2 regions of the Burkholderia cepacia complex sp. TUM26381 genome follow, and region 1 is predicted to be linked to the other one. Evidence: predicted binding sites of a transcription regulator. Region 1 holds the regulator's gene; the other holds the start of a gene.
The links. The regulator FNR, encoded in region 1, switches genes on or off when oxygen is low (the NO sensors DNR and NnrR bind a similar motif). The targets are predictions, from matches to a motif close to TTGATNNNNATCAA.
Positions count from the first base shown of each region.

Region 2: the regulator FNR is predicted to act here: its motif matches at 3,054-3,067, upstream of clpB (ATP-dependent chaperone ClpB).

Region 1 covers NZ_CM172007.1:3,345,362-3,357,331, reverse strand. The annotation lists gene ACWMMN_RS31925 (T6SS phospholipase effector Tle1-like catalytic domain-containing protein) at 1-835, shown strand, start outside; gene ACWMMN_RS31920 (LysE/ArgO family amino acid transporter) at 917-1,537, opposite strand; gene ACWMMN_RS31915 (LysR family transcriptional regulator ArgP) at 1,648-2,541, shown strand; gene fnr (fumarate/nitrate reduction transcriptional regulator Fnr) at 2,590-3,336, opposite strand; gene ACWMMN_RS31905 (universal stress protein) at 3,440-3,907, opposite strand; gene ACWMMN_RS31900 (hypothetical protein) at 4,070-4,333, shown strand; gene ACWMMN_RS31895 (DUF3005 domain-containing protein) at 4,419-4,838, opposite strand; gene ACWMMN_RS31890 (hypothetical protein) at 5,117-5,350, shown strand; gene epsC (serine O-acetyltransferase EpsC) at 5,488-6,408, shown strand; gene ACWMMN_RS31880 (SDR family oxidoreductase) at 6,461-7,264, opposite strand; gene folE (GTP cyclohydrolase I FolE) at 7,264-7,899, opposite strand; gene ACWMMN_RS31870 (LysR family transcriptional regulator) at 7,996-8,922, opposite strand; gene pobA (4-hydroxybenzoate 3-monooxygenase) at 9,039-10,271, shown strand; gene ACWMMN_RS31860 (3-oxoacid CoA-transferase subunit A) at 10,415-11,128, shown strand; gene ACWMMN_RS31855 (CoA transferase subunit B) at 11,139-11,795, shown strand; gene ACWMMN_RS31850 (3-carboxy-cis,cis-muconate cycloisomerase) at 11,884-11,970, shown strand, end outside.
Region 2 covers NZ_CM172006.1:2,056,882-2,068,851, forward strand. The annotation lists gene ACWMMN_RS09605 (YidB family protein) at 1-266, shown strand, start outside; gene clpB (ATP-dependent chaperone ClpB) at 384-2,981, opposite strand; gene ACWMMN_RS09615 (Rrf2 family transcriptional regulator) at 3,139-3,657, opposite strand; gene ACWMMN_RS09620 (group III truncated hemoglobin) at 3,909-4,469, shown strand; gene ACWMMN_RS09625 (molybdenum cofactor biosynthesis protein MoaE) at 4,545-5,021, opposite strand; gene moaD (molybdopterin converting factor subunit 1) at 5,081-5,338, opposite strand; gene ACWMMN_RS09635 (molybdopterin molybdotransferase MoeA) at 5,358-6,605, opposite strand; gene thrC (threonine synthase) at 6,840-8,291, opposite strand; gene ACWMMN_RS09645 (homoserine dehydrogenase) at 8,306-9,634, opposite strand; gene ACWMMN_RS09650 (pyridoxal phosphate-dependent aminotransferase) at 9,688-10,926, opposite strand; gene ACWMMN_RS09655 (Mth938-like domain-containing protein) at 11,242-11,616, shown strand; gene ACWMMN_RS09660 (glycosyltransferase family 39 protein) at 11,741-11,970, shown strand, end outside.

The sequences.
Region 1 (11,970 bases):
CTCGGACGTGGGCGGCGGGTACGAGCGCGATTACCAGGAGGGGCGCACCAACGAGCTGGCCAACGTCGCGTTGAACAACCTCTATATCGAGGGATGGAAGGCCGGCGTGCCGTTCCGTTCGCCGCAAGAAGTCATGGCGAGCGCGGGGCAACTGTTCGAGATTTCCAAGGACCTGGAGGCAGCCTGGAACATGTACATGGGCCAGGGCAACGAGAAGCGCGCGGGCATGGCGCCGAATAGCGACAGGCTCGAACCCCAGATCATCTGGCACATGAATCGCTACTACCAGTGGCGTGCCAGCCGCAGCCGGCGCCTGCACGACGGTCGGCTGAAGCCGCCGGGCGGCGTGAATTCGTACATGGCCACTACCGACAGCGAATGGAACGACGACGCCGAAAGCATCCGCGAGGACGCCGGCGGCTACTTCACGAGCTACGTATCGGAGCAGCACAAGGCCATCGATGCGGCCACGCGGGTCAAGGGCAACTGGCTGGGCGGCATCGATCCCGCGGCACGCGCGACGTTCGACCGGTTCTTCGACCATTACGTGCACGACTCGATTGCCGGGTTCAAGAAACAGATGGATGACGGTCACGTCGGCTTTGCCGAATCGAGCCGCTGGTCGGTCAACCGCCAGTACTTCATGGGCAAACGCGCCCAGAAGTACCTGTACTGGCGCTACGAAGGTGACAAGGCCGAGCATGCCGACACGCGGGTGGCCAAGGCCGATCCGGCCAAACAGAAGGATCCGATGGCGGCCAACGAGCCTCAGCTCGCGAGCAACCAGCCTGCGATGACCGGCGGCGCGCTGCCTGACGCGGCATCGACGGCCTGATGCCGAGCGCGATGCCGTTCGCTATCGCGAACGGTTGACCTGAGGTCGCGGCAGACCGGATCTGCCGCGACACCCCTTTCCCTACCGCAACTGCACCGCCGCGAGAAACAGCACCATGCTGCCGATCGCACCATCCAGCACGCGCCACGCCATCGCCTTGCGGAACCACGGCGCCAGCAATCGCGCCCCGTATCCGAGCCCGAGGAACCATACGACGCTGACCGTCATCGCGCCGATCGCGAACGCGAGCCGCGCGCCTTCCGGCTCGCGCGCGCCGGCCGTGCCGATCAGCAGGAACGTGTCGAGATAGACGTGCGGGTTGAGCCACGTGAACGCGAGGGTCATCAGCACGATCGAGAGCCCGCTCTGCGGCGGCGGCGCGACCGCGTCGCCGCGCACGTCGAGCGTTTCGTGGCCCGGCTTGAACGCACGGCGCAGCGCATTGATGCCGAACCACGCGAGATAGGCGAGGCCGACATACAGCACCGCGTGAACGAAGGCCGGATAGCGCTCGACGAGTACCGATGCGCCGCCGACCCCCGCGCCGATCAGGATCATGTCGGACGCCGCGCACAGCAGCACGATCTTGCCGACATGCGAGCGCATGATGCCCTGACGGAGCACGAACGCATTCTGTGCGCCGATGGTGACGATGAGCGATCCGCACAGGGCGGCGCCGTGGGAGAAAGCGAGCCAGTTCATGATGATGGGCAGCGTTAGAAGCAGTAGACGAATGAATCGGGTAGCGCTAGTCTGCGGTCAGCATGAAGATAAGAGAAGCTAAATCACCTAATGCAGATTAAGGAAATCTAATGCTCGACTACGCGTTGCTCGATGCCCTCGCAGCCGTGATCCGGCACGGTTCGTTCGAGCGGGCGGCCAAGGAGCTGAATGTCACGCCGTCGGCCGTGTCGCAGCGCGTGAAGCTGCTGGAGGAACGGGTTGGCAGCGTGCTCGTCAAGCGCGGGCAGCCGTGCGTCGCGACGACGTCGGGCGCGCTGCTGTGCCGGCACACCGAGCGCGTGCAACTGCTGGAAGCCGAACTGGGCGGCCGGATGCCGGCGCTGCCGGGCCAGATCGCGAGTGCATGGCCGACGTTGCGCGTGGCCGTCAACGACGACAGCGTCGCGACGTGGTTCATCGATGCGGTCGGGCCGTTTTGCACGGAGCGCGAGACATTGCTCGACCTCGTGATCGACGACCAGGATTACACGGCGTCGCGCATTCGCGACGGCAGCGTGCAGGGCGCGGTGACCGCGCAGGCGGAGCCGATCCAGGGATGCCGGTCGGAGCGGCTCGGGCGGATCCGCTATCGCGCGGTGTGCTCGCCGGCGTTTTACGAACGCTATTTCGGTGCGGGCATCACGCGCGATGCGCTGCGCCGCGCGCCGTGCGTGATGTTCAATCCGAAGGACGGGCTGCAGGCGCGTTTCATCCGGCGCGTGACGCGCGCGGATCTCGATCCGCCGCAGCACTGGATACCGCACGTCGCAGGCTATCTGCGCGCATGCGAAACGGGGTTGGGATGGGGGATGTGCCCGGACCGGATGGTCGATCGCCAACTGGCGGCGGGTGAGCTCGTGGACATGTCGCGCGGGCGGACCATCGACATCGATCTCTACTGGCAGAGCTGGCGTCTGTCGATCGGCTGGCTCGACGATTTCAGCGCGGCGCTGAAGACGCGCGCCGCACTGTTTCTCGATTGATTCGGGATGCGATGCAGGCGGCGCGCGAACCGCGCGCGCCGCGCAGGATCAGACCTGATGCAGGCCGTCGAAGTCGACGATCTGCACGTGGCGGCCCTGCATTTCGATCAGGCCGCGCTTCTGGAACTTGGACAGCGTGCGGCTGACCGTTTCGAGCGTCATGCCGAGATAGCTGCCGATGTCTTCGCGCGTCATCCGCAGGTTGAATTCCGACGGCGAGTACCCGCGCTTCAGGTAACGCGACGAGACGTCGAGCAGGAACGCGGCGACGCGCTCTTCGGCATTCAGCGAACCGAGCAGCATCGTTTGCGACGTTTCGCGCACGATCTGTTCGCTCATCAGCTTGTGCATGCGCAGCTGCATCGAGCCGGCTTCCGAGCACAGGGTCTTCAGCGCGCTGTACGGGATCACGCAGACGGAGCTGTCTTCCAGCGCGACCGCGGTGCGCGGATGGGCATCGTCGCAGATGCCGTCGAGGCCGAGCGCTTCACCGGCAAGATGCAGGCCCGTGACTTGTTCGCGGCCGTCATGGCGCGTCGCGACGGTTTTCAGCGAACCCGAGCGCACGGCATACAGGTTGTCGAATGCGTCGCCTTCGCGGAACAGCGCTTCACCGCGCTTCACGGGGCGCGCTGCGCAGATGACCGACTCGAGGCGACTGAGTGCTTCAGGTGCCAGGCCCTGCGGCATGCACAGGTGCCGCATTGCGCACGACGAGCAGTGCGCGGCCTGGCGAGGAGCCCAGCTACCGGCATGAGGCGTGGCGGCGGGACGTGTGGCGACGGGCGTCAGCATGATCGTTTACTCCGGCGTTGAATCGACGGAATCATTGTCCCACCGCAAGTTGCCGCTGTCGGGTGACAAAACGTCGCGACCGGTGGCGCCTGCCGGATGGCGTTCAGGCGGCCTGTTCGTCGACGTTCGCGGCCGCCGGAATCAACAGCACGGGCAGCGTCGCGTGCCGCACGCATTGTTCGGCGATGCTGCCGAGCACGAGGCGGCGGAACCCGCGGCGGCCGTGCGTGCCGAGCACGAGCAGATCGGCGCCGAACGCTGTTGCGCCGTCGAGGATCAGCGACGAGACATCGTTGAGCGACGTCGCTTCGTTCAGCCGCGTTTCGCCCTTCACGCCGGCTGCCTGCATCAGCTTCGAGAAATCCCGAGCGAGTTCGTTGCCCTGTGCGACGAGCTGATCGCGCAGCACGGACGGATCGTAGCCGGGCACGTTGTAGTAGATCGCGGCGTTCTCGACGACGTAGAACGGCTGCAGCTCGGCGCCGTGCGCTTTCGCGAGCGCCAGTGCGGCATCGAACGCATGGCGGGACGTGTCGCTGCCGTCGACGGCAACCAGAATACGCTTGTACATAGTGTCTCCGAGTGGCGGGTTGAAACGAAGTCGGCCGGATGGCCGATCAGGCTGGGCAATGCGCAATGCTGCGAGGCAGAGTAAACCAACGGCGGGGACTTTGCAGCGAGGTGCCCGTCGGGTCGCGTGGTCGCATCGCGTCTGTTGCAGCGGCGAACGGCCATGCGCGCGGCGCATGCTGCACCGCGCGAGATGTGGCGCGTGGCTGGATCGATGCCGCTGTTCGCGCCGGCGGCGGAGCGCAGATGCACGCAGCGACGTGATGCGTTGCGTGGGTACGCGCATCGACCGTGCGCGACCGGCACATCGATGCACCGCACGCATCGCCATTCAATCGCAACTGCGCCGTTTCGACATGACTTCGATCAACGCAACGGCATCGGCACGATGTGCGGCATGCATGAAACCGTCGACGCCGATGCGTGAAATCGTTCACTCGTGCGTCGGTCGCACGCGCCGACCCGTCGGCATCGGTCGTCGACCGGTGCCGCTCCGCAAACGAACGACCGATTCAAACGCCCGGCTGGCTCGGCACGGCCGTCAGCTCGATGATGCGTTCCGGCCGCCGTCCGTGGCCGGGCCAGTACGTGCTGCCGTACATCCTGTGAACGGGGCCGAACCACGCATCGCCGGGCGATGGCGCGTCGAAGCCTTTCTCGACCACCATGTAGCCCGCGCGCAGTGCGAACGCCGGGTGGTTGCCGCCGGGGCGGCTGTCGAAACCGGCGAAGCCGTCGCCGGCTTCCGGCATCGCGTTGACGAGCGAGGCGTTGCTGCCCGTGATCTGGTCGGGCGAGAACGGCCCGCCGCCGGCGAGGCGCGACGCTTCGCGATTTTTGCCGTCGGTGTCGACCGTGCTGTCGTGCGTGTCGTCGTTGTCGAGCTCGATGCTGCGCGGACGTACACGACCTGTTTGACCGGATGATTCCATCGCGGCTCTCCTGGCGGCGAAACGCTCCGGATCGAAGCAAATCCCGTTCCGGGCACGACGGGAAAAGGCGCGCGGGCGATCGCCGCGGTCGCGCGACGCGCACTGATTTGTCATGATTTATTTCAGCTAGAAGACGCGTTTTCTACAGAGTATGATTCTTTTCCTGCGAAGCGGCGACAGGGGATGAAGTCTCGCCGCCTCTGCCCGCGCCGGGGCGCCGCAGCACCCTTAAAGACGGGTAGTGAACAACAAAGCAAGGGACTAGAGGTGGCGGATTCATGCAAGCGACTACTGCCTTCACGCACCGCGGTTATCTGTTGAACTGCGCGCCCGCGCGCGCCAGCGATGGTTCGTTCAAACCCTACGTCGTGATCTCCCGATCGAGCGACGGGGAACTCGTTGCGAACCGTTTTTTCCCGATCGAGCTCCAGTTCAACGACGAAGGCGACGCAATCGCGCACGCACGCGACTGGGCCGTGCGATGGATCGACGCGAGCAGCATCACGATGTGACGCCGCCGCGCTCGCGCAGCGCCGGCCGTCCGGCCGATCCCCGGTGTACCGCTCCGGGACAAAAAACGCGGTAATCTTGTGGAACCCGTCACTTTATTAGCGGCCGTGCGACCGAGCGCGGTCGCCTGCATTGGCATATGTCGACATCACCCGTCCGTCAGTGGGACCTCGAAGAAATCGTTGCCGGCTTGCGCGAGTCGCGCGAGGAACTCCATCGCACGCGCCATCCGCGCGGCATCCGCGAACTGCCGTCGCGCGATGCGATCTGCAAGATTGTGACCGGCCTGCGCGCGTCGATGTTTCCGACGCATTACGGCGCGCCGGACCTGACCGACGAAAGCGTCGACTACTACGTCGGCCACACGCTCGAAAGCACGCTGCGCATCCTGTCCGAGCAGATCCGCCGAGCGCTGCCGTTTCTGCCCGAACATGCCGATACGCCGTTCGCCGAGCTCGACGAACGTGCGTTCGAGATCGCGCGCGAATTCGGCCGGCAGTTGCCGGCGGTGCGCGCGCTGCTCGTCAGCGACATCCAGGCCGCGTACGCGGGCGATCCGGCCGCGCAGCACATCACCGAGATCCTGTTGTGCTACCCCGGCGTGCTCGCGATGATGCACCACCGGCTCGCGCATGCGCTGCACCAGCTCGGCGTGCCGCTGCTCGCGCGATTCATCAATGAAATCGCGCACTCGGCCACCGGCATCGACATCCACCCGGGCGCGCAGATCGGCCCGAGCTTCTTCATCGACCACGGCACCGGTGTCGTGATCGGCGAAACCGCGATCATCGGCGAGCGCGTGCGCGTGTACCAGGCCGTCACGCTCGGCGCGAAGAGTTTCCCGGCCGATGGCGAAGGCGCGCTGGTGAAGGGCAATGCCCGGCACCCGATCGTCGAGGACGACGTGGTGATCTATGCGGGTGCGACGATTCTCGGCCGCGTGACGATCGGGCGCGGCTCGGTGATCGGCGGCAACGTGTGGCTCACGCACAGCGTGCCGGCCGGCACGAGCGTCGCGCAGGGCAAGGTCCGCGAAGGCGGGAGCGCCGAGAAGCCGTAATGCGGCGGCGGGCGGCGGCGCGCCCGGTTCGCGCGGGCGCGTGCCGTGTGCGTCAGTGCTTGCCGGCGGGCGAGCGGTGCTTGTACAGCACGTCCTGGTCGACGCGGATCAGGTTCTGCCCCGCATCCACAACGAAATCCACGCCGTTGTACGCATTGCCCGTCAGCAGCAGGATCGCGCTCGCGACGTCGTCGGGGCCGGCGATGCGCGCGAGCGGCGTCGACGCGCGGCTCGCGTGTTCGAAGTCGGCCTGCGTCTGGTCGTCGCTCGGCAGCATCAGCCCGGGGAATACGGCATTCACGCGCAGCACCGGCGCGGACGACAGCGCGAGCATCTGCGTGAGGTTGCCGAGTGCGGCCTTGGCGACCGTGTAGCTGAAGTGGTCGCGATGAAAGTTTTCCTTGATCTTCTGGTCGACCACATTCACGACGACTCCCTGCGTGCCGGCCGCACGCGCCCGTTCGTAGAACGCGCGCGTGAGCAGGATCGGCGCACGGCAGTTGACGGCCCACGCCTGGTCGAACGCCGCGAGGTCGAAGCTCGGGAAATGGTCCTGCCAGAACACCGACGCGTTGTTGACCAGCACGTCGAGGCGCCCGAAGCGCGCATACACCTGGTCGATCAGCGCGGTGATCTGTGCGGCATCCGACAGGTCGGCCTGCAGCGCGACCGAATCGCGCCCGCGTTCGGCGATCGCGCGGGCGGCCGCTTGCGCGGCATCGGCCGAACGATCGTAATGCACCGCGGTGCGATACCCATGCTTCGCGAAATACTCGGCGAACGCGCGCCCGGCCCGGCGCGCGGCACCGGTCACGAGCACGACGGGCGCGTGCGCCGCTTGCTTCGTCTGCGCCATCAGGTATTCGTCAGGTTGACTGAAGAAGGATTGGCGACGATCGACAGGAATTCGCGCCGCGTCGACGGATCGGTGCGGAACGTGCCGAGCATGCGCGACGTGACCATTTCAACGCCCGGCTTGTGCACGCCGCGCGTCGAGATGCACTGGTGCGCGGCTTCGAGGATCACGCCGACACCCTTCGGCTGCAGCACGTCGAACAGCGTATCGGCGATCTGCACGGTCATCTTTTCCTGGATCTGCAGGCGCTTCGCGAATGCGTCGACAAGGCGCGCGAGCTTCGAGATACCGACCACGCGATGGTTCGGCAGATACGCGACGTGCGCGCGGCCGATGATCGGCACCATGTGGTGCTCGCAGTAGCTCTCGAAGCGGATGTCCTTCAGCACGATCATCTCGTCGTAACCGTCGACTTCGCTGAACGTGCGCGCGAGGATGTCGCGCGGCTCCAGCGCATAGCCGGCGAAGAACTGCTCGTATGCACGCACGACGCGTGCGGGCGTATCGATCAGGCCTTCGCGGGCGGGATCGTCGCCGGCCCAGCGCAACAGCACGCGGACGGCGTCTTCTGCTTCTTCACGGCTCGGCCGGGATGCGGCCGGCTCGGTCACTGCGGATTTCTTACCCTTACCCATGTAGTGGCTCCATCGAAGGCCGCCAGCGGCGGCGGATATCCGGCCATTGTTTCATGCTTTCGCGGGTCGTGCGTGCGGGCTGCCGCTCGCCCTTCGTCACTTCGGCCATTCGTCCTGCTCGTCGTTGAACAGCGACGCGACGACGCCGCGCAGCCACGCGGTGCGCGGATCGTTGTGGTACTTGCGATGCCAGTGCTGTTTCAGGTCGAAGCGCGGCAGGGCGAGCGGCGGCTCGACGGGCACGATGAACGCGTGCTCGGCCGCATACGCATAGCCGATCGCGTGCGGCACCGTCGCGATCAGGTCGGTGCGGCTCAGGATGAACGGCAGGCTCATGAAGTGCGGCGTCTCGAGCACCGCGCGGCGCTGCATGCGCTGCTTCGCCAGATATTTCTCGAGCACCTCCTGGCTGCGGCCTTCGGCGCGCACCACCGCGTGCCCGCACGCGAGGAACTGCTCGACCGTGAACGGCGGCGCCTGCTCGAACGGATGGCCGCGCCGCATCAGGCACACGAACCGGTGCGTGAACAACCGCTGCTGGAAGAAGTTGTTGCCGTCGAGGTCGGGGAAGTAGCCGACCGCGAGATCGATCGACCCGGCTTCGAGGCCACGCCCGACTTCGTCGTGCGCGAGCGAGACCGAACGCAGGTTCGCATGCGGTGCGCGTGTCGCGAAAGCCTGCAGCAGCTTCGGCAGGAACACGATCTCGCCGACGTCCGACAGCGCGATCGAGAACGTATGCGTGCTCTCGGCCGGATCGAAGTCGTGCGGCGCGACGAGGCCGCGCTCGATCTGCGCGAGGGCATCGCGGGCGGCCGGCAGCAGCGCGAGCGCGCGCGGCGTCGGCTCCATCCCGCGCGACGTGCGCACGAACAGCGGATCGCCGAAATACTCGCGCAGCCGGCCGAGCGCGGTGCTCACGCGCGGCTGGCTCACGCCGAGCAGGTCGCCCGCGCGGCTCACGTTGCGGGTGTCGTCGAGCGCGACGAGGTAGGGAATCAGGTTCAGATCGAGCGTATCCATCGCCGGTCCAGTATCGTCAAAACGTATACAACATATCTCCTGAATCGCGTTGCCGCATAGTCGGGAAAGCGCTCAAATGTGTTCGACGATTCGAATTAATGTTCAGGAGACGAACAATGCGCACCCAAGTCGCGATCATCGGCGCCGGGCCGTCCGGCCTTTTGCTGTCCCATCTGCTGCGCCTGCAAGGCGTCGATTCCATCCTCGTCGAAGCGCGTTCGCGCGAATACTGCGAGAACCGCATCCGCGCCGGCGTGCTGGAGCAGGGCACGGTCGACACGCTGAACGAAGCCGGTCTCGGCGACCGGATGCGCCGCGAAGGGCTCGAACATCACGGCATCGAACTGCTGTTCGACGGCCAGCGCCATCGCATCGACCTGTCCGAACTGACCGGCGGGCGCGCGATCACCGTCTACAGCCAGCACGAAGTCGTGCGCGACCTGATCGCGGCCGGCGTCGAGCATGGCCATTCGATGCATTTCGAAGTCAGCGATGTCGCGCTGCACGACGTCGAAGGCGAGCACCCGTTCGTCACGTTCAAGCACGCGGACGGCCGCGCCGACCGCATCGACTGCGACTACGTCGCCGGCTGCGACGGCTTCCACGGCATCGCACGCCAGACGATCCCGGCCGAACGGCTGAATACGTTCGAGCGCGTCTACCCGTTCGCCTGGCTCGGCATCCTCGCCGATGCGGCGCCGTCGCTCGACGAACTCGTGTACGCGCACCACGACAACGGCTTCGCGCTGTTCTCGATGCGCTCGCCGACGGTCACGCGCCTGTACCTGCAGTGCAAGCCGGACGAGGACCTGGCCGAATGGTCCGACACGCGGATCTGGGATGAACTGCACACGCGCTTCTCGAACGATACCGGCTGGACGCCGACCGAGGGCCGGATCACGCAGAAGAGCGTGACGCCGATGCGCAGTTTCGTGTCGGAGACGATGCAGCACGGACGCCTGTTCCTCGCCGGCGACGCCGCGCACATCGTGCCGCCGACCGGCGCGAAGGGGATGAACCTCGCGGTGGCCGACGTCCGCGCGCTGTCCCGCGCGCTCGGCGCGCGCTACCGGACGGGCGACGCGACGCCGCTCGACACGTATTCGGCGACCTGCCTCGAACGCGTGTGGCGCGCCGAGCACTTCTCGTACTTCATGACGAACATGCTGCACGCGTCGCCGGACGATTCGCCGTTCGTCAATCGCCTGAAGTTTGCCGAGCTGAAATACGTGACGCGCTCGCGGGCCGCCGCGCAGTCGCTCGCCGAAAACTATGTCGGCCTGCCGTTCGACGACGCGACGGCCCCCGAGGGAACCCGCCTTGACAACGCGCTGTGCGCGACTCTATGATCGGCCCATCGTTCGCTAATCGAATCTAGGTTCGAATAGCGAACAAATACCGGGATCGACATCGGCCCCGGCGCGGCACGCGGCACGCGCGTGTCCCCTCGACAGGCCGCGCATCGAGCCGCGGGTTCGTATCAGGAAGAGACATGGTCAACAAGATTTTCGAATCGCTCCAGTCGGCGGTGGCCGACATCCACGATGGCGCGACAATCATGATCGGCGGCTTCGGCACGGCCGGCATGCCGTCCGAGCTGATCGACGCGCTGATCGCACAGGGCGCGCGCGACCTGACGATCGTCAACAACAACGCGGGTAACGGCGAGACCGGCCTCGCGGCGCTGCTGAAGGCGAAGCAGGTGCGCAAGATCATCTGCTCGTTTCCGCGCCAGAGCGATTCGCAGGTGTTCGACGGGCTGTACCGCGCGGGCGAGATCGAGCTGGAACTCGTGCCGCAGGGCAATCTCGCGGAGCGCATCCGCGCGGCGGGCGCCGGCATCGGCGGCTTCTTCACGCCGACGGGTTACGGCACCAAGCTCGCGGAGGGCAAGGAAACGCGCGTGATCGACGGCAAGCCGTACGTGTTCGAGACGCCGATCCATGCCGATTTCGCGCTCGTGAAGGCGTACAAGGGCGATCGCTGGGGCAACCTCGTGTATCGCAAGACCGCGCGCAACTTCGGGCCGATCATGGCCAGCGCCGCGAAGGTCGCGATCGTGCAGGTGTCGGAAGTGGTGCCGCTCGGTGCGCTGAACCCGGAACACATCGTGACGCCGGGCATTTTCGTCCAGCGCGTCGTCGAAGTGCCGCAGGCTGCGCATGCAGCCGAGCTGGCCGCCGAACATGCATTGCAAGCCGCCTGAGGAGACCGAGATGAAACGACTGACCCGCGATGAAATGGCCAAGCGCGTTGCCCAGGACATCCCCGAAGGCGCATACGTGAACCTCGGCATCGGCGTGCCGACGCTGGTGGCGAACCACCTCGACCCGAGCAAGGAAATCTTCCTGCACAGCGAGAACGGCCTGCTCGGCATGGGCCCCGCGCCCGCGCCCGGCGAGGAAGACGACGAACTGATCAATGCCGGCAAGCAGCACGTGACGCTGCTCACCGGCGGCGCGTATTTCCACCATGCCGATTCGTTCGCGATGATGCGCGGCGGCCACCTCGACTACTGCGTGCTCGGTGCGTTCCAGGTGTCGGCGAGCGGCGACCTCGCGAACTGGCACACGGGCGCGCCCGATGCGATTCCGGCCGTCGGCGGCGCGATGGATCTCGCGATCGGCGCGAAGCAGGTGTTCGTGATGATGGAGCACCTGACGAAGCAGGGCGAAAGCAAGATCGTCGCGCAGTGCTCGTATCCGGTCACCGGCGTGCAATGCGTGAGCCGTATCTATACGGATCTCGCGGTGCTCGACGTGACGGCCGACGGCCTCGCGGTGAGCGAGATCTTCACCGACCTGTCGTTCGACGAACTGCAGAAACTGACCGGCGTGCCGCTGATCGACGCGACGCAGAAGGCCGCTGCGTGAACCGCCGGCGTGCCGCCGCGTGCGCTCGCGCGCAGGCTGGCACGCTTGGGTGGACAATAGGCGCACGCCGTTTCCCCTATCTGATGCCATGCTCGAAGACAGCGCCCGCCTGACCTCCCTCATCTGCGGCACCGAGCCGCTCAACCGGATCTGGTCGCCCCGCGCGACGATCCAG
Region 2 (11,970 bases), on a different replicon from region 1:
TCGGCAACGGCCAGAACCAGCCGATCTCGCCGGATGCGCTGCAGAACGTGCTCGGCTCGGACGCGATCGGCGCGCTGGCAAGCAAGTTCGGCGTCGACCCGTCGATGGCGTCGACCGTCCTCGCGCAGGTGCTGCCGCACGTCGTCAACCACGCGACGCCGGACGGCGCGGTGCCGGCCGACGGCCAGGCACAGGTCGACACGTCGAACGTGCTCGGCTCGCTGTCGCAGCTCGCCGGCCTGTTCGGCGGCAACAAGCAGGGCTAAGCATGCCACGCTACCGGGCGGCCCGTTCGGCCGCTCCATAAGCAAACACCCCGCCAAGGCGGGGTGTTTGTTTTTGCGCGCCCGGCGCGAACCGGGCACGCAGCCGCTGGCAGGCGATCAGTGCACGACGCGGTCGAACACGAACTTGCCGTCGTGGACGTCGACCGGAATCACGTCCTTCGGACCGAAGCGGCCCGCGAGGATCAGCTTCGCGACCGGGTTCTCGATCTCCTGCTGGATCGCGCGCTTCAGCGGCCGCGCACCGAACAGCGGATCGTAGCCGACCTTCCCGATCTGTTCGAGCGCCGCTTCCGACACGTCGAGCGCCATGTCGAGCTTCGCGAGCCGATCGTGCAGCCGCGCCAGCTGGATCTTCGCGATCGACTGGATGTTGCTGCGGTCGAGCGCATGGAACACGACGACGTCGTCGATCCGGTTCAGGAACTCGGGGCGGAAATGCTGCTTCACCTCGAGCCACACCGCGTCCTTGATCTCTTCCTGCGGCGCACCCGTCATCGCCTGGATCACCTGCGAGCCGAGGTTCGACGTCATCACGATGACCGTGTTCTTGAAGTCGACCGTGCGCCCCTGCCCGTCCGTCATGCGGCCGTCGTCGAGCACCTGCAGCAGCACGTTGAACACGTCCGGATGCGCCTTTTCGATCTCGTCGAGCAGGATCACGCTGTACGGCTTGCGGCGCACGGCTTCCGTCAGGTAGCCGCCTTCCTCGTAGCCGACATAGCCCGGCGGCGCGCCGATCAGCCGCGCGACGCTGTGCTTCTCCATGAACTCGCTCATGTCGATGCGGATCAGGTGCTCTTCCGAGTCGAACAGGAACGACGCCAGCGCCTTGCACAGCTCGGTCTTGCCGACCCCCGTCGGACCGAGGAACAGGAACGAACCGTACGGACGGTTCGGATCCGCGAGACCCGCGCGCGAACGGCGGATCGCATCGGCCACCGCGCTGATCGCCTCATGCTGGCCGACCACGCGCTCGTGCAGCTTTTCCTCGATGTGCAACAGCTTCTCGCGCTCGCCCTGCATCATCCGCGACACGGGAATCCCCGTCGAACGCGACACGACTTCCGCGATTTCCTCGGCGCCGACCTGCGTGCGCAACAGGCGCGGACGCGTCGGGTTGTGCTGCTCCTGCTCTTCGGCCTGCGTGACCTGCTTCAGCTGCGCCTCGAGCTGCGGCAGCTTGCCGTACTGCAGCTCGGCAACCTTCTCCAGCTTGCCGTCACGCTGCAGCCGCGCGATGTCCGCACGCACCTTCTCGATCTCTTCCTTGAGCTGGGCGCTGCCCTGCACCGCGGCCTTCTCGGCGGTCCAGATCTCTTCCAGGTCCGCATACTCGCGGCCAAGGCGATCGATCTCTTCCTCGATCAGCTGCAGGCGCTTCTGCGACGCTTCGTCCTGCTCCTTCTTCACGGCTTCGCGCTCGATCTTCAGCTGGATCAGACGACGGTCGAGCTTGTCCATCTCTTCGGGCTTCGAATCGATTTCCATCTTGATCTTCGAAGCGGCTTCGTCGATCAGGTCGATGGCCTTGTCGGGCAGGAAGCGGTCGGTGATGTAGCGGTGCGACAGCTCGGCCGCGGCGACGATCGCCGGATCGGTGATGTCGACGCCGTGGTGCAGTTCGTACTTCTCCTGCAGCCCGCGCAGGATCGCGATCGTCGCCTCGACGCTCGGCTCGTCGACGAGCACCTTCTGGAAGCGGCGCTCGAGCGCGGCGTCCTTCTCGATGTACTTGCGATATTCGTCGAGCGTGGTCGCGCCGATACAGTGCAGCTCGCCGCGCGACAGCGCCGGCTTCAGCATGTTGCCCGCATCCATCGCGCCTTCGGCCTTGCCCGCGCCGACCATCGTGTGGATTTCGTCGATGAAGACGATCGTCTGGCCTTCGTCCTTCGCGATGTCGCTGAGCACCGCCTTCAGGCGCTCCTCGAATTCGCCGCGGTACTTCGCACCGGCGAGCAGCGCGGCCATGTCGAGCGACAGCACGCGCTTGCCCTTCAGCGTCTCCGGCACCTCGCCGTTGACGATCCGTTGCGCGAGCCCTTCGACGATCGCGGTCTTGCCGACGCCCGGCTCGCCGATCAGCACCGGGTTGTTCTTCGTGCGGCGCTGCAGGATCTGGATCGAGCGGCGGATTTCGTCGTCGCGGCCGATCACCGGGTCGAGCTTGCCCGCACGGGCGCGCTCGGTCAGGTCGACCGTGTATTTCTTCAGCGCTTCGCGCTGGCTTTCCGCGTCCTGGCTGTGCACCTGCGAGCCGCCGCGCACCGCGGCGATCGCGGCTTCGAGCGCCTTGCGCGTGAGGCCGTGCTGACGCGCGAGCTTGCCGGCCTCGCCCTTGTCGTCGGACGCGGCGAGCAGGAACATTTCGCTCGCGATGAACGTGTCGTTGAGCTTCTGCGCTTCCTTGTCGGCCTGATTCAGCAGCCCGGCCAGTTCACGGCCGATCTGGATGTCGCCGCCCGTGCCCGTCACTTGCGGCAGGCGCGAAATGGCTTCGTTCAGCGCGCCTTGCAGCGCCTGCACGTGAACACCCGCGCGCGACATCAGCGAGCGGGCGGAACCGTCGTGCTGCGCGACCAGCGCCGCGAGGACGTGAACGGGTTCGATGTATTGATTGTCGCGGCCTGCCGCGAGGCTTTGCGCGTCCGCGAGTGCTTCCTGGAACTTGGTGGTGAGCTTGTCGATTCTCATTTAGTCGAGACCTCCAATTTTCGATTAACACCAAGATGAGGATGGTTATGCGGCTTTCAAGCGAAATTCGGGTTGATTCAGCGCAAAAATTGCTGGATAGACTGGAAGTGGCCCGGGGACGGGCCGCGGTCGGCGCGCGGGGCGCGGCTCCCGCGTGTCAGTGCGTCTTGGACGGCGGTTCGGCGACTGCCGGCGCTTCGTCCGGCGACGTTGCGGCACGCACGAGCGCGACCGGACGGATGCCGAGCAGCGCCACGAGCGGCGACGCGGGCTCGGCCAGTTCGCCTAGCGTGTGACGATCGAGTTCGGCGAAAAAGGCATCGCGCGCGGCCGCCAGCACGCCCTTCAGTCGGCACTGCGGCTCGATCACGCAGCCGCGCGAGTCGCTGCCGTCAGCCGAAAAGCAGCCGACCAGCGCAAAGTCGTTCTCGGTCGCACGCACGACCTCGCCGACCGTCAGTTGCAGCGATTCGGGGAACAGCCGCAGCCCGCCATTGCGGCCGCGCACGGTGTCGACCCATCCCAGCTCGCCGAGCTGCTGCACGACTTTCATCAGATGGTTCTTCGAGATACCGTAGGCATCCGAGATCTCCTGGATCGTCGCGAGCCCCTCGCCGCGCACGGCAAGGTACAGCATCACGCGCAGCGAATAGTCGGTGTAGTCAGTGAGTCTCATGGGCGAATACGGAAATGATCGATCGTGCCCCGATAACGTGAACCGGGCCGACCGCGATGCACGCGGGGCCGGCTGACGGCCCCGTTCCGCCACCCCGGGTTGCCGGGATCGCGTGCGCGCAATAAGATGCGTGACAGTTACACGTTTTTCAGGGGGTATTGGACGCTATTCTGCGTCAAAATCCGACCGGCGTCCTCCCCGATCACCACGCTACCGCCCGTCGCCGCCCCGATCTACCCGCCCTTTTTGCCATGACTGCCCTGCCTGCCTCGCCCGAAACCGCACCGGCGCGCCCTCGCGACGCCGAGCCGACCGAAGACAACATCCGCGAACTCGTCTACGCGTTCTACGATCGCGCGCGCGCCGATCCGCTACTGGGGCCCGTGTTCGACGCGAAGCTGGCCGGCCGCTGGGACGACCACCTGCCGAAGATGGTGACGTTCTGGTCGAGCCTCGTGCTCGGCACCAAGGGGTATCGCGGCAACGTGCAGCAGGCGCATCAGCCGCTCGACGGGATCGAGCCGGCCCATTTCAGCCGCTGGCTGGCGCTGTTCCTGAAGACCGTCGAGACGCGCTACGCGCCGCCCGCGGCGATCCGCTTCATGGAGCCCGCACTGCGGATCGCGCAGAGCCTGCAGTTGAGCCGGTTCGGCTGGGACTATCAGATTCCGCCCGAGCAGCAGGCGCTGCTCGACGCGATCGCGCCGCGCCGCCGCGACGCGGGGGACGATCCGCACGCGCCGCCGTCGCGCGCCCGCGGCGAACCGTTTCCGACGAAGATCATCGGGCGCAGCATCGATCCGGACGCGTAACCGACGGCGATACGCGACGCCCGGCGGCAACGCCACCTGCGGCACATGGCCGCACCGCCTGCCCGGATGCCGCGCTCAGCGCGGCGTGTTGCCCGACTCGACGCCCCAGCGCGCGAGCGCAGCGTCGTCGGTACTGCGCGCATCGACCCAGCGCTCGCCGTCCGGCGTCGTTTCCTTCTTCCAGAACGGCGCTTCGGTCTTCAGATAGTCCATCACGAACTCGCACGACGCGAACGCATCGCCGCGGTGCGACGCGACCGTCGCGACCATCACGATCTGGTCGAGCGGCAGCAGCTTGCCGACGCGATGCACGATCGCGACGTCGATGCCCGGCCAGCGCCGGCCGGCCTCGGCCGCAATCTTCTCGAGCGCCTTCTCGGTCATCCCCGGATAGTGCTCGAGCTCCATCGCGGCGACCGAATCGCCTTCGTTCAGGTCGCGCACCGTGCCGACGAAGCACGCCACCGCGCCGATCTTCGGGTTGCGCGCGCGCAATGCCGCGACTTCGGCGTTCAGATCGAAATCGCCGGCCTGGACTCGTACTGTTGCCATCATCTGCCCCTGTCGACCAGAGTGAGCGCTTGAGCGCTTGCTCGGATCCCATGCAAAGCTCAACCGCCCGTCACCGGCGGAAAGAACGCGACCTCGCAGCCTTCGGTGAGCCGCGTGTCGGGATCGGTCATCTCGTGGTTGCACGCCATGCGCAGCGCGCGCCCTTCGGCGAGCGTCTCGGCCCACGCGCCGCCGCGCACGCGCAGCCATGCGCGCACGTCGCCGACGGTCGTCACGCTGTCCGGCACGTTTGCCTCTTCGTCGGCGACGCCCAGTGCCTCGCGCACGCTTGCAAAAAATTTCAGCTGAATCTTCATGGTTCGGGAAGCCGTCGCGTTACGACAGCAGTTCGGAAAACGGAATGAAACGCACGGTCTCGCCCGCGCTGATCGCGTGCTGTGGCGGATTGTCGATCAGGCCGTCGCCCCAGACCGTCGACGTCAGCACCGCCGAGCTCTGGTTCGGGAACAGGTCGAGGCCGCCCGCCGCGTTGACCCGCGCACGCAGGAATTCGTTGCGCCGGTCGCCCTTGCTCTGCGAGAAGTCCGCCCGCAGCGACAGCGCGCGCGGCGCGACGTCGCGCACGCCGGACAGGCGCAGCAGGAACGGCCGCACGAACAGCAGGAACGTGACGAAGCTCGAAACGGGGTTGCCGGGCAGCCCGATGAAGTGCGCATCGGCGCGCGCGTCGCCGCGGCGCACCGCGCCGTACGCGAGCGGCTTGCCGGGCTTCATCGCGATCTGCCACAGCGCGAGCCGCCCTTCGGACTCGACGGCCGGCTTCACGTGATCCTCTTCTCCGACCGATACACCGCCGCTCGTCAGGATCACGTCGTGATCGCGCGCGGCCTCGCGCAGCGTGTCGCGTGTCGCGGCAAGCGAATCGGGCACGATCCCGTAGTCGGTCACGTGGCAGCCGAGTCGCTCCAGCAGCCCGCGCAGCGTGAAACGGTTCGAGTTGTAGATCGCGCCGGGCTTCAGCGGCTCGCCGGGCATCGTCAGTTCGTCGCCGGTGAAGAACACCGCGACGCGAATCCGCCGCGCAACCGACAGCTGCGCGCAGCCGACCGATGCGGCCAGGCCGAGCGCCTGCGGCGTGAGCCGCGTGCCGGCCGGCAGGATCACCGACCCTTGCCGGATGTCGGCGCCCTGCGCGGTGATCCACTCGCCGGCCTTCGGCGTGTGCAGGATCTCGACCGCGTCGCCGTCGGCCGACGCCTGCTCCTGCATCACCACCGCGTCCGCGCCGGGCGGCACCGTCGCACCGGTGAAGATCCGCGCGGCCGTGCCGGCCGCGAGCGCTTGAGCCGGATGACCGGCCGGAATGCGCTGCGACACCGGCAACCGCCGATCGCCGTGCAGCAGGTCGGCGACGCGCACCGCATAGCCGTCCATCGCGCTGGTATGCATCGGCGGCACGTCGAGCGGCGAGCTCACGTCGGCTGCCAGCACGCGGCCGAGCGCATCGAGCGTGGCGACGGTTTCCGCGCCGGGCAGCGGCTTCGCGGCATCGAGCAGCGCGGCGAGCGCCTCGGCGGTCGACAGCATCGGCGCGCGCGGCGCCGCGGGATTCGGGTTCGACATCGATGGAATCGGGGATCGTTGGAGTCAATACGTCATTGTAGCGACGCCGCCGCACGGGCGCGCGATATGGCGGACATGCGAAAACTGTGATCGGTGCGAACGTGCGGGTCTGGCACTTGTTTCGCGCGACAGGCAATGCCCGGGCGCCAAACGAAACGGCCGGAACCCCGATCCGTTCGACGAATCGGCATTCCGGCCGTCCTGCGCCGCCGGGCCCGCGGGCCCGGCCGTGCGTCATGCGCCCGTGTGCGCGACGATGAAGTCCTTCACCTGCTGCGCGTCGGCCTTCACGACCTCGAAGCGCTGCGGCAGCGCCTCGAGCCCGTCGAATGCGGCCGGCCGCTCGGCCTCGCGATCGAGCGCTTCACGGATCGTCTCGCCGAACTTGATCGGCTGAGCCGTCTCGAGCACGACCATCGGCACGCCTGCGTCCAGATGTTCGCGTGCGACCTTCACGCCGTCGGCCGTGTGCGTATCGATCATCGTGTCGTAGCGCGAGAACACGTCGCGGATCGTCGCGATCCGGTCGGTGTGGCCGCTGCGGCCCGACACGAAGCCAAACTCGGCGACGCGCGCGAAATCGCCGCTCGCCGCGAGATCGAAACCGCCCTTCTCCTCGACATCGCGGAACAGCTGCATCACGCGCGCCGGATCGCGGCCGAGCAGGTCGAACACGAAGCGCTCGAAGTTCGACGCCTTCGAGATGTCCATGCTCGGGCTGCTGGTGTGATACGTGTTCTCGGCGCTGCGCACGCGATACGCGCCCGTACGGAAGAACTCGTCGAGCACGTCGTTCTCGTTGGTCGCGACCACGAGCTTCGCGATCGGCAGCCCCATCATCCGCGCGATGTGGCCCGCGCAGACGTTGCCGAAGTTGCCCGACGGCACCGTGAACGACACGCGCTCGTCGTTGGACTGCGTCGCTGCGAAGTAGCCCTTGAAGTAGTACACGACCTGTGCGACGACGCGTGCCCAGTTGATCGAGTTGACCGTGCCGATCTTCTGCTGCGCCTTGAACGCGTGATCGTTCGAGACGGCCTTCACGATGTCCTGGCAATCGTCGAACACGCCTTCGACCGCGAGGTTGAAGATGTTCGGATCCTGCAGGCTGAACATCTGTGCCGTCTGGAACGCGCTCATCTTCTTGTGCGGCGACAGCATGAACACGCGCACGCCGGCCTTGCCGCGCATCGCGTACTCGGCCGCGCTACCCGTGTCGCCCGACGTCGCCCCGAGGATGTTCAGCGCTTCACCGTGCTTCGCGAGCGTGTACTCGAACAGGTTGCCGAGCAGCTGCATCGCCATGTCCTTGAACGCGAGCGTCGGGCCGTTCGACAGTTCGAGCAGCGACAGCGCTGCACCGTTCTCGGTGCCGAGCGTCTTCAGCGGCGTGATGTCGGACGCGTTCTCGCCGTGGCGGGTGTTGCTGTACACGTCGGCCGTATACGTGCGGCGCGTGATCGCGCGCAGGTCGTCGGCCGGCACGTCGTCGCAGAACTTCGACAGGATCTCGAACGCGAGATCCGCGTACGACAGCGCGCGCCAGCGGGCGAGCTCGTCGGCGGACACCTTCGGGTATTCGGCCGGCAGGTAGAGCCCGCCGTCCTTCGCGAGGCCGCCGAGCAGGATGTCGGAGAACGTATGGCGCTCGCCGATGCCGGCGCCGCGCGTGGAGATGTAGTTCATGTCGCCTTCCGTCCTCAGTTCAGCGCTTCCATGCGCAGCTTCGTCACCTTCGACACGACCGTCGCGAGGCTCTCGATTTGCGCGATCGCCGCATTGACGTTCTTCTCGACCGTTTCGTGCGTGATCAGGATGATGTCGGTTTCGCCGTTCGCGTCGTCGACCTGCTCCGACTCCTTCTGCAGCAGCGCGTCGATCGAGATGCCCGATGCGGCGAGGATGCGCGTGATGTCGGCCAGCACGCCGGTCTGGTCGGCGACGCGCAGGCGCAGGTAATAGCCGCTCGTCACTTCCTCGATCGGCAAGATCGGCGTGTTCGACAGGCTGTCCGGCTGGAACGCGAGATGCGGCACGCGATGCTCCGGGTCGGCCGTATGCAGGCGCGTGACGTCGACGAGATCCGCGACCACGGCCGATGCGGTCGGCTCAGCGCCCGCGCCCTTGCCGTAGTACAGCGTCGTGCCGACCGCATCGCCGTGCACGACGACGGCGTTCATCGCGCCTTCGACGTTCGCGAGCAGGCGTTTTTCCGGGATCAGCGTCGGGTGCACGCGCAGCTCGATGCCGTTTTCGGCGCGGCGCGTGATGCCGAGCAGCTTGATCCGGTAGCCGAGCTCTTCCGCGTAGCGGATGTCGGTCGCATCGAGCTTGCTGATGCCTTCGACGTACGCACGGTCGAACTGCACCGGCACGCCGAACGCGATCGCGCTCATGATCGTCGCCTTGTGCGCGGCGTCGACGCCTTCGATGTCGAAGGTCGGGTCGGCTTCCGCGTACCCAAGCTCCTGCGCGGCCTTCAGCGCGGTCGCGAAGTCGAGCCCGCGATCGCGCATTTCCGACAGGATGTAGTTGGTCGTGCCGTTGATGATGCCCGCGATGTACTGGATGCGGTTCGCGGTCAGGCCTTCGCGCAGCGCCTTGATGATCGGGATGCCGCCGGCGACGGCCGCTTCGAACGCAACCATCACGCCCTTTTCGCGCGCGGCCTCGAAAATCTCGGTGCCGTGCACCGCGAGCAGCGCCTTGTTTGCCGTCACGACGTGCTTGCCGTTCGCGATCGCGCGCAGCACGAGCTCGCGCGCGATGCCCGTGCCGCCGATCATCTCGGCGACGATCGCGATCGACGGATCGTCGACGACGGCGTTGAAGTCGTCGGTGATCTGCGCGACGGCGGCGTCACCGCCGAGCGCAGCCTGCGCCTTGGCCGGGTTGCGCACGGCAATGCGCGCCACCTCGATGCCGCGCCCCGCGCGTCGCTTGATTTCTTCCTGGTTGCGGCGCAGCACCGTGAAGGTGCCGCTGCCCACAGTGCCGAAGCCCAACAGGCCAACTTTGATCGGTTCCATGCTGCGTGTGATCGATGAGTAAGAAGTAGTGAATTCCGTGTGGCCTTGACCGCTCACACCGAATGGCGCTTGCGGTAGCCGTCGAGGAAGCGTGCAATCCGGTTGATCGAATCGGTCAGGTCGTCGAGGTTCGGCAGGAAGACCACGCGGAAGTGGTCCGGCGTCGCCCAGTTGAATCCCGTGCCCTGCACCAGCAGCACGCGCTCCTCGAGCAACAGGTCGAGAATGAACTGCTGGTCGTTCTGGATCGGGTAAAGCTTCGGGTCGAGGCGCGGGAACATGTACAGCGCGGCCTGCGGCTTCACGCAGGTCACGCCCGGGATCGACGTCAGCATGTCGTACGCAAGCTCGCGCTGCTTGTACAGGCGCCCGCTCGGCACGATCAGCTCGTTGATGCTCTGGTAGCCGCCGAGCGCCGTCTGGATCGCGAACTGCCCGGGCACGTTCGCGCACAGGCGCATCGACGACAGGATGCCGAGCCCCTCGAGGTAATCCTTCGCGCGCCGGCGGTTGTCGCCGCCGAGGCCCGATACGGCCATCCAGCCCGCGCGGTAGCCGCACGAGCGATAGCTCTTCGACAGGCTGTTGAACGTGACGGTGATCACATCCTCCGACAGCGCCCCCATCGCCGTGTGCTCGAGGCCGTCGTAGACGATCTTGTCGTAGACCTCGTCGGCAAACACGATCAGCCCGTGCTGGCGCGCGATCTCGAGCAGCTCGAGCAGCAATTCGTCGGAATAAAGCGCGCCCGTCGGGTTGTTCGGGTTGATCACGACGATCGCCTTCGTGTTCGGCGTGATCTTGCTGCGGATGTCGTCGAGATCCGGCATCCACGCGTTCTGCTCGTCGCACACGTAGTGCACGGGCGTGCCGCCCGACAGGCTCACCGCCGCCGTCCACAGCGGGTAGTCGGGCGCGGGCAGCAGCACTTCGTCGCCGTCGTTCAGCAGCGCCTGGGTCGCCATCACGATGAGCTCGGACGCGCCGTTGCCGATGTAGATGTCGTCGAGGCCGACGCCCACGACGCCCTTTTCCTGCGTGTAGTGCATCACGGCCTTGCGCGCCGAGAACACGCCCTTCGAATCCGAATAGCCGGACGACGCCGGCAGGTTGCGGATCATGTCCTGGATGATCTCGTCCGGCGCGTCGAAACCGAACGGCGCGAGGTTGCCGATGTTCAGCTTGATGATGCGGTGGCCTTCTTCCTCGAGGCGCTTCGCGTGCTCGAGCACCGGGCCACGGATGTCGTAGCAGACGTTGAGCAGCTTGTTCGACTTCTGAATCGGTTTCACGACGACACGGTTCCTGGGTTGGCCTTGCGGCCGGGGGGACGGGATCAAAACTGGAAAGCGGCCGGTCTGTGCGCGCTGTCTAGACTGGAAAAAGCGGGCGGTCGGACGCGGCTTGTGGCGACGCACGACGCAAGTGGCGCCCGGGGGCGACCAAAAAGTTATAATTTAGCGGATTTTGGCCGACTTTCGCAATGCACCATAGCCGCGCCGGGCCCGCGCCGTCAGGCGTCCCCGTGTGGCCAGGCGCGTGAAACCGGCCCCCCGGGCCGCTGCGGCCCTGCGAACCATTCCCCTACGGAACCGCGGAATACCGATTTGAAACTGCACCAGGACACGAGCGGCGCGCTCAACACCGTCACCGGCTACGGCCCCGATTACGTCGACGTCAATCTCGAACGCCATAAAACGAGCGTCATCGTGCTGCCCGGCGCGCCGGTCCAGGCATGGCCCGTGTCGTCGTTCGACGCGCTCGCGCCCGAGCATTTCGCGATGCTGCTCGACCCGACGCCCGAACTCGTGATCTTCGGCAGCGGCGCGCGGCTACGCTTCCCGCACCCGCGGCTCGTCGCGGCGCTCACGGCGAAGCGGATCGGCGTCGAGACGATGGATTTCCAGGCGGCCTGCCGCACCTACAACATTCTGATGGCCGAGGGCCGCAAAGTTGCCGCCGCGCTCTTAATTGAACGTTAATCCCCGATGCGGTAAAACTCGGGCCGGCGCAGCGGGTCGATCCCTCCGATCGGCCCGGCGAGGCCGCCCGCCTCCGGCGCCACCCGCCGGCGGCCCGTCACAACAACCAACAGGCTGAAAATCCATGAACGATACGCCGTCGAGGCTACCGCTCAATCGCATCACGCTCGTCCTCCTGCTCGTCGCGCTCGCGATCGTCTGGTTCGCGCCGCTCGGGCTGCGCCACCTGATCCCGAGCGACGAAGGCCGCTACGCGGAAATGGCGCGCGAGATGTTCGTCACCGGCGACTGGATCACGCCGCGCTACAACGGCTACAAGTACTTCGAGAAGCCGCCGCTGCAGACCTGGCTGAA